4 regions of the Jeotgalicoccus saudimassiliensis genome follow, and region 3 is predicted to be linked to each of the others. Evidence: riboswitches for the same ligand, from Rfam matches in the RefSeq annotation. Region 3 holds a riboswitch; each other region holds the start of a gene.
The links. A riboswitch is a leader RNA that binds a small molecule or an ion and turns the genes downstream of it on or off. The one in region 3 is predicted to bind S-adenosylmethionine.

Region 1 (2,206 bases), 350 kb from region 3:
AGCAATTTCCGTATTACTGTTCCAGGGTACAATTGCGCTGTCAGCATCCCAGATTAACCGTTTCATTCAGCCTGATCTGATGGATCATATTATTATCGCAATTACCGGTACAGGTGGAGTAATGATTATTGCCATCGGTATCCGGCTCCTCGGTCTAATGAATATAAGAGTAGCGAATATGCTGCCGGCACTGTTATTTGCTGTACTGTTTATAGTCATTCAGTATTACTGGGAAACAATCAGCTTATTCTTTGTACAAATGTTCTAGCTTCAAAGGAGATGCATTGATTATGGAAGAAGAACTGCTTAATATATTTGACGCACAGGGCAATTTAACAGGTACAGCGTCCCGTACCTCCGCTCATCAGCTGGGGCTGTGGCACGAAACGTTTCACTGCTGGTTCGTCAGTAAAGAACGCGGACGGAAATATGTCCATTTCCAGCTTCGCAGTCCGGATAAAAAAGATTTTCCAAATCAGCTGGATATAACCGCGGCCGGCCATTTAAGCTCCGATGAAGACGTTAATGACGGCGTCCGGGAAATTAAAGAAGAACTCGGTATTGAACTGACTCCGGATGATTTAACTTACACCGGTACAGTACGTGACGAAATTATCATCGGTAATTTTATCGACAAAGAATTATGTCATGTGTTTTTATATAACATTCCGGAAAATACCGTACCTGATTACGTGTTTATGGATAATGAAGTATCCGGCGTATTTAAAATTGAGCTGTCTGCATTTGAAGAACTGTGGTCTGAAGAAGCAGACTCAATCACTGTTAACGATATACAGATCAGCAAAACTGATTTTGTACCACATGAAAACAGTTATATAAATGCTGTTATAGCAAGCATTAAGCAGCATACTTAAATAGTCACTTTGAAATTAATTTTAATTTTATGTTGACATTAAATCTGCGCTGCTCTATAGTTAGTTTAAATCAAATATTCAAATAACTTAATTTCTTATCAAGAGAGATGGAGGGACTGGCCCTGTGAAATCTCGGCAACAGACTTAATTGTACTGTGCCAAATCCTGTAGCATTACGCTAAAAGATGAGAAGAGCGACTATACATATCGGCCTCTTCTTATATTTTAAGAAGAGGTTATTTCTTTATTCAAAAGAATGTATAGCTGGTTTTTAAAAAACACCGGTCTTATACTGGTGTATTTTTATTACATTTTTTAATTCATACTATTTAACTATGTTTAAGGAGCGTTTTACATGATTGAGTTTATCGGTGTAGATAAAACGTATCAGGGCAGCGATGCAGAAATTCATGCCCTTGATAATATTAACTTCAAAGTCGATACCGGCGAAATATACGGTGTCGTCGGATACAGCGGAGCAGGTAAAAGCACATTAATACGCTGCGTCAATCAGCTGGAACGCGTCTCCGCAGGACAGGTCATCGTCGATGACAAAGATTTAACTGCGCTGACACCGGCTGAACTGCGTATCACAAAGAAGCGTATCGGAATGATATTCCAGCACTTTAATTTATTAAATTCAAAAACGATTTATACGAATGTCGCAATGCCGCTTATTTTAAATAAAACGCCGAAGAGCGAAATTAAGGAGCGCGTCACGGAGCTGCTTGAGTTCGTCGGTCTGTCGGATAAAGCATCCCAATATCCCGATCAGCTGTCAGGCGGTCAGAAACAACGTGTCGGCATTGCCCGGGCACTTGCGACGAATCCGTCGATTCTTTTGTGCGATGAAGCCACGTCAGCACTCGATCCTGATACAACAGAGTCGATTCTGAAACTTCTAAAGAAGATAAATAAAGAGTACAACATAACAATTCTGCTGATTACTCATGAAATGTCTGTCATCCGCGATATCTGTCATAAAGTAGCTGTAATGGAGAAAGGAAAAATAATTGAACGCGGTTCAGTCTTCGATGTGTTCTCCAGTCCGCAGACAGAAACGGGCAGACGATTCGTCAACACCGTTATGCAGACAGAACTGCCGAATTACGTCCGGGAACTGATTGATGACAGCAGCAGCAGCCAGTTTATTTACAGAATTAACTTTATCAGTCAGCTCGCTGTAAAACCGTATCTGTCTCAAATCAGCAAGCTTTATAATCTCGACGTCAATGTCCTTTTCGGCAATATAACAGAACTGCAGGGTGTGCCTTTCGGCAATTTAATCGTTCAGTTTGACGGTGAGGCTGAGGAACTCAAAAAAGCACTGC
Region 2 (2,206 bases), 950 kb from region 3:
ACAGTCTGAGCTTGGAGATATCGTGTTTGTTGAACTTCCAGAAGAAGGCGACGACATCTCTACAGGTGATTCTTTCGGAAGCGTAGAATCAGTGAAAACTGTTTCTGAACTATATGCGCCAGTTTCTGGTTCTGTAGTTGCTGTGAACGAAGAGCTTGAAGACAGTCCTGAACTTGTAAACGAAAGTCCATACGAAGGTGCTTGGATGCTGAAAGTTGAACTTTCAGATGAAAGCGAATTAGATAATCTTCTTGACGCTGCTGGTTACCAGGCAGTAATCGAGAAATAATACTTAAACTCCGGGCATTTGTCCGGAGTTTTTTTCAAATTTGTATTTATTGCTTAAAGTGAATTTATATAAAAAATTAACTAAGGGTGATACGAATGAATCTTTCTGATAAAGTACTCATTGTTGAAGGTAAGACTGATAAGCGCAGATTGGAAGAAGTACTGGTGGAGCCGGTACAGATTATTTGCACATTCGGAACCATGGGTATTTCAAAATTGGACGAAATTATCGAACAGCTTGGTGATTCTCAAATTTTTATCTTATCCGATGCGGATAAGGAAGGAAGAAAAATTCGTAAGTGGTTTAAAAAACATTTAAGTGAAAGTACACATATTTATATAGATCCCAAATTCGGGGAAGTCGGACGCTGTCCGCATGACTATCTCGCAAACCTCCTCTTCAGGCACGGATTTTATGTAGATACAAGCTTAATAATGAAAGGTAAGTTTTATCGTGAAGGAAACAATTTCAACGGAAGATATATTAGGGAACATACGGGATAGGGAACGGTACATTATTTTCGGCTACGCAACGATGTGTAAAACATGTGATATTGCAGAAACGATGCTGAGTGTTGCGGCCAGTACGAGAGGCATTTCCTACGAACGTATCAACTTAAACTTTTATAAAACATTGATCGAAGTTTATCAGATTCGTTCTGCACCAGCACTGTTGCTATTTAAAAACGGCAGACTGGTGAAGGAAGTTTATGCATTCCAGTCGGTCACTTATTTAAACGAAGTACTGACGGAATTTTTGATTGACGAGGATTAAATTGTCTGATAATATTGATTTAATTAAATATTTACTCTTATCAAGAGTGGTGGAGGGAAGTGCCCTTTGAAGCCACGGCAACCGTCACTGCGACAAGGTGCCAAATCACCGGATGAATTTCCAGAGATGAGAGGCCGAATGAACGTTAAAAAGCCTGCTCATTATTTGGAGCAGGCTTTTTTGAATAGTCCGGCGGGGGAGAAAGGAAATTGACATGATAGATATCAGTAACGTTACTAAAATATTTAAAACTAAAAACCAGAATATAACGGCAGTGGATAATGTCGGCCTTCACGTTAAAAAAGGTGAAATTTTCGGTGTCATCGGATACTCCGGTGCCGGGAAATCGACGCTGATCCGTCTTTTAAACGGTCTGGAGCAGCCGACTGAGGGAACAGTCACTGTCACAGGTGATGAAATCAGCGGTATGTCATTGAAGGACCTTCGCAGGAAACGCCAGAAAGTATCGATGATTTTCCAGCATTTCAATCTGCTCTGGTCACGGACAGTAGCTGAAAACATCAGTTTTCCGCTCGAAATCGCAGGGGTGCCGAAAAAAGAACGCCGCGCACGTGTGGCTGAGTTAATCAGACTGGTCGGACTTGAAGGCCGTGAAAATAACTATCCGAGTGAACTTTCAGGCGGACAGAAACAGCGCGTCGGTATTGCGCGGGCGCTGTCTAATGAGCCGCAGGTTCTGCTGTGTGATGAGGCGACGAGTGCATTGGACCCGGAAACGACGGATGAAGTACTCGATCTGCTCGTCGACATTACGAAAAAAATGAGTTTAACAATCGTACTGATAACACATGAAATGCACGTCATCAGAAAGATTTGTGACCGAGCAGCTGTAATGGAAAACGGTAAAGTGGTTGAAGTCGGCCCGGTCATCGAATTATTCCAGAACCCGCAGTCAGGTGTGACGAAACGTTTCGTCAAAGACGATATTTCCGATGACGATCATGCTGTGGCAATGGAAGAGATTAAAGCGGCTTTCCCGACATCGACTATCGTGAAACTGACATTTGTAGGCACGAGAACGAAGTCGCCGATCGTCTCACAGGTCATCAGGGACTATGGTCTCGATGTAAACATTCTTTCCGGGAATATTAAACAGACGAACCAGGAATCATACGGTCATCT
Region 3 (2,206 bases):
GTTTGTTCTACAGTCTTCACTTCATTGCGGTGTTTAAAGTAATACACTAAAAACCAGATTACAATGATAAGAAGTACTGCTGCGACCGCGATAAATATCGGATCTGTAAAAATATCAGTATTCATTTTATTCCTCTCTTTCGCAACTGCATGAATTAGCTATTTCTAAGAAGATCTTTCAGTGCATCGACTTTGTCCAGTCTTTCCCATGGCAGGTCGATGTCCGTGCGACCAAAATGTCCATAACTTGCAGTCTGTTTATAAATTGGTCTTCTTAAGTTTAGCATATCTATAATACCATCTGGTGATAAATTAAACAGTTCTCTGATGACTTCTGTAATTTTTGCTTCGTCATATTTCCCTGTTTCAAAAGTATCAACGGCGATAGATACAGGCTGTGATACGCCGATTGCGTACGCCAGCTGAATTTCACATTTTTCTGCGATACCGCTCGCTACGATGTTTTTTGCAATGTAGCGTGCTGCGTATGCTGCAGAACGGTCAACTTTAGTCGGGTCCTTCCCGCTGAATGCACCGCCGCCGTGACGGGCATATCCGCCGTACGTATCAACGATGATTTTACGGCCCGTAAGCCCCGCATCACCCTGCGGTCCGCCGATAACGAAACGGCCGGTAGGATTGATGAAGTATTTAGTTTCTTCATCAAGCAGTTCGGCAGGAACAACTTCCTGTACTACGTATTTCAGAAGATCATCATAAATTTGTGTTGCCGGAATGTTTTCGTGGTGCTGTGTAGAGATAACGATTGTGTCGACTCTCTTCGGTTTGCCGTCTTCTCCGTATTCAACAGTCACCTGTGATTTACCGTCCGGGCGCAGATATGAAATTGTATTGTCTTTTCGCACTTCTGTCAGGCGGCGTGAGATTTTGTGTGCCAGTGAAATCGGCAGCGGCATGAATTCCTTCGTCTCGTTTGTTGCATAACCGAACATTAAGCCCTGGTCACCTGCACCTGTAGAGACACCTTGTGATTCGCGTGTTTCAAATGCATTGTTTACACCGACAGCGATGTCTTCCGACTGCTCATCGATACCTGTTAATACTGACATTGTTTTAAAATCGTAACCGTACTTCGCATCGACATAGCCGATTTCCTTAACTGTTTCTCTGACAGTTTTCGGAATATCCACGTAAGTCTCCGTGCTGATTTCCCCGACGATCATCGCAAGGCCTGTGTTTACTACAGTTTCGCAGGCAACACGCGCGTACGGGTCACCTTCAAGTATTGCATCGAGAATTGCATCCGAAATCTGGTCTGCAATTTTATCCGGGTGTCCCTCTGTGACTGACTCCGATGTAAATAATTTACGTTCTGACATTTATAAAAATCTCCTTTTACAGCTCATTTAGCCATCTCTCAAAAGCAAAAAATAAAACCTTTTTCTCCATATTAAACAGAGAAAAAGGCTCGCCCTTTTCTCTTATCGGTCAGAATTACTCTGCATTCTTTAGCACCTTTCTTGAAAAGGAGGTTGCTCTGGCTTCACAGGGTTTGGATCCCTCCACCACCTCTTGATAAGAGATAACTTATATACATCTTACATTATTGTGAAATTCAAATCAAGATTAACCGGGAGTTTGTGCTGCGGTTTGGAACAGATGGAGATAATTTCTACAATATATAGAGTTTAATTCGTCTAAACTGCGTAATATTTTGTATTAAATAACGGCATTTAGTACCACATAAAATAAATATATTCTTACCATAATTATAAATCACCATAAACATATCTTATGTTAATAATTTGCAAAAATTAAAGCAAAATGTGTGAATGTTGTCCCTTTATCTGTGTAAACCTAAAAACTAATGTGTTATACTAATTTCTAAATAGTTCGTTAATGACAAATATCTTGGAGGCGAATCATGGTTAATCATAAGAGTTTAATCGAAGGTCTTGTTAACAAACCTTCTACACAGAAACAGTTATCAAATGCAGAACTGGTGGAAGCATCAATCCGTCGCGGTGAGGCCGTACTTACAAATACAGGAGCACTTCGCGCACAGACAGGCGAGTACACCGGACGCAGCCCGAAAGACCGTTTCATTGTAAAAGACAGCGTATCCGACAGCAAGATTGACTGGGGCGAAGTCAACCAGCCTATTTCACAGGAAATCTTCGATAACTTATTTGAGAAAGTTACTACATATTTAAATGACAAAGAGGAATTATTTGTCTTTAACGGCT
Region 4 (2,206 bases), 500 kb from region 3:
CACAATTAAAATAATGAAAGGAAAAGATCTGATAATATTTACGAGCCAGCCGAGCGTTGCATTTAAAGGCTTAATTTTAAACAGCAGCGGGTGCTGCGTAATATATAGCAGTATGCCAAGCGGCAGACCGATAAGAACTGCAAAAAATATTGAAATTGAAACCATCAGTGCCGTTTCAAGCAGTGCACGGTAAAGTAATGGCCAAAGCTGATTTAAGTTATCCAATATAACCCACCCTTTCTATGCCGTGTGTATTATCGATGTGTGATTTAAGACGGTCGATTTCCGGAGTGTCTCCCGACACCTGGAACATGAGAAAACCGAGCGGTTTTTCTTTAATATATTCAATGCGGCCATTTAAAATACTGATGCTTAAATCAAAGTCGCGGTACAGCTGATTTAAATAATTTTCTTCAGCATTCTCACTCAGAAATTGAATGGTGATGACCTGGTTTTCAGGCGTTTCCTTAATTTGTGCAGGCACTTCAAAATTATATATTTCCTGTACAAAATCCTTCGTAATTTCTTCCTTCGGATGGCTGAACACGCTGTAAGTTTCACCGGTTTCAATAATTTCTCCGGCAGACATTACCCCGACACGGTCCGCGATTTCTTTAATCACTTCCATTTCGTGAGTAATGACAACCATCGTAATTCCGAGCGACCGGTTAATACTTTTAAGAAGGTTCAGTATACTCTTTGTCGTATCCGGATCGAGCGCACTCGTTGCTTCATCACAGAGCAGTATGTCGGGATTGTTGGCAAGTGCTCTTGCAATGCCGATCCGCTGCTTCTGCCCGCCGCTTAAATTGCCGGCACTTATATTTGATTTGTCATTTAAGCCGACGAGGTCAAGCAGTTCTTTAATCCTTGCCGGTACGTCTTTTTTATTGTATTTACTGGCTTTAAGAACAAATTCTATATTTTCATATACCGTTTTTGATTCGATTAAATTAAACTGCTGGAAAATCATCCCGATTTTCTGGCGTCTGATACGGAGATCTTTCGGTGACAATTCTGTCAGAACGTCATTTCCGACAGTCACTGTGCCTTCAGACGGTCTTTCCAGCAAATTAATCAGTCTGACAAGTGTACTTTTACCGGCACCCGAGTAACCGATCAGTCCGAAGATTTCACCGGTTTCAACCGTCAGTGATGTCGGCTTTAATGCTTCAACAGTTCTACCTTTTAAATGATACGTTTTTGAAACGCTGTCCAGCTGAATGCTCATGCAGTCCCTCCTAGTATATAAATAAAAAACCATTTATCTGTATAGACAAATGGCATTGTATGATTATCTTTCAAGCCGCTGCCTGCAGGAATTAGCACAGTACTTAAAAAGCCTGCTGCTGAGATTTCACAGGGCCTGATCCCTCCGTCTCTCTGGATAATTTTCTTATTTAATTGTATTTCATACTAGAGCAACACGATTTAATTGTCAAACAATTTTTAATAATTTGTTTTTATCAGGTTTTGACTGCCCCTTTATATATAAACTTCCCCCGGCAGTGTCTGCATATATAGCGCTTGTTATAACCTTTAACACGTTTCGTAAATTGATAGCCGCACGTTCTGCATTCGTATAAATGAGACTCTCCTTTATATTGATAAGTTCGCGTTTTAGAAATACCGAGACGGTCAAGCGTCTCATTAAATTCACTGTCAGAATCTCTGTACGGTTTTCTTTTGGTATACAGTGCATAGTGGACACATTCGTGAAACAGTACATCGATAACAGCTGATTCATCATTATGTTCGATAAATGTATGGGACATAACGATTTCCTGTGAAATGACTTTACCGTCCCGCATTTTAATCTGAAATGCGCCTAATTTTGATTTCATCCGCTTAGATATTCGGAGTGGTATTTCAAGTCTGAGATTGAAATTTTCCAGCAGAAATTTATCAGCAGTATTATGTAATTGTTCGGCGTTCATAATATACTCACCTTCTCAGCTGTATTAACTATCTAAAAAAAGACAACAAAAAAGGGAGATCAAAGTCTCCCTAACAGATAAATAATATAATATGATATCTAGGCCATAGGCACTATCGAAGAACGAGTTAGTTAATGATATGAAGAGTATAGCTTTAACTTGTGTGTGTTCGTTCTGTTATGTATTTCTTAATGTATTCTCATTATAATTTAATGTTCGGAACATTTCAAGGTTATCGGGCAAATTCTTTCGCTTTGTAACGTGTTTGT

Region 1: linked by a shared signal. The riboswitch ahead of RZ44_RS07595 (methionine ABC transporter ATP-binding protein) and the one ahead of metK (methionine adenosyltransferase) in region 3 are both predicted to bind S-adenosylmethionine.
Region 2: linked by a shared signal. The riboswitch ahead of RZ44_RS01130 (methionine ABC transporter ATP-binding protein) and the one ahead of metK (methionine adenosyltransferase) in region 3 are both predicted to bind S-adenosylmethionine.
Region 4: linked by a shared signal. The riboswitch ahead of RZ44_RS03245 (methionine ABC transporter ATP-binding protein) and the one ahead of metK (methionine adenosyltransferase) in region 3 are both predicted to bind S-adenosylmethionine.

Annotation. Positions count from the first base shown of each region.
Region 1 covers NZ_CCSE01000001.1:1,528,884-1,531,089, forward strand. Annotated here, with positions in the region: gene RZ44_RS07585 (DUF554 domain-containing protein) at 1-268, shown strand, start outside; gene RZ44_RS07590 (NUDIX hydrolase) at 291-875, shown strand; SAM riboswitch class I at 968-1,067, shown strand; gene RZ44_RS07595 (methionine ABC transporter ATP-binding protein) at 1,231-2,206, shown strand, end outside.
Region 2 covers NZ_CCSE01000001.1:224,086-226,291, forward strand. Annotated here, with positions in the region: gene gcvH (glycine cleavage system protein GcvH) at 1-289, shown strand, start outside; gene RZ44_RS01120 (toprim domain-containing protein) at 385-792, shown strand; gene RZ44_RS01125 (thioredoxin family protein) at 824-1,063, shown strand; SAM riboswitch class I at 1,098-1,196, shown strand; gene RZ44_RS01130 (methionine ABC transporter ATP-binding protein) at 1,278-2,206, shown strand, end outside.
Region 3 covers NZ_CCSE01000001.1:1,176,349-1,178,554, forward strand. Annotated here, with positions in the region: gene RZ44_RS05615 (nuclease-related domain-containing protein) at 1-125, opposite strand, end outside; gene metK (methionine adenosyltransferase) at 155-1,339, opposite strand; SAM riboswitch class I at 1,439-1,542, opposite strand; gene pckA (phosphoenolpyruvate carboxykinase (ATP)) at 1,885-2,206, shown strand, end outside.
Region 4 covers NZ_CCSE01000001.1:680,908-683,113, reverse strand. Annotated here, with positions in the region: gene RZ44_RS03250 (methionine ABC transporter permease) at 1-225, opposite strand, end outside; gene RZ44_RS03245 (methionine ABC transporter ATP-binding protein) at 218-1,231, opposite strand; SAM riboswitch class I at 1,292-1,394, opposite strand; gene RZ44_RS03240 (SprT-like domain-containing protein) at 1,467-1,937, opposite strand.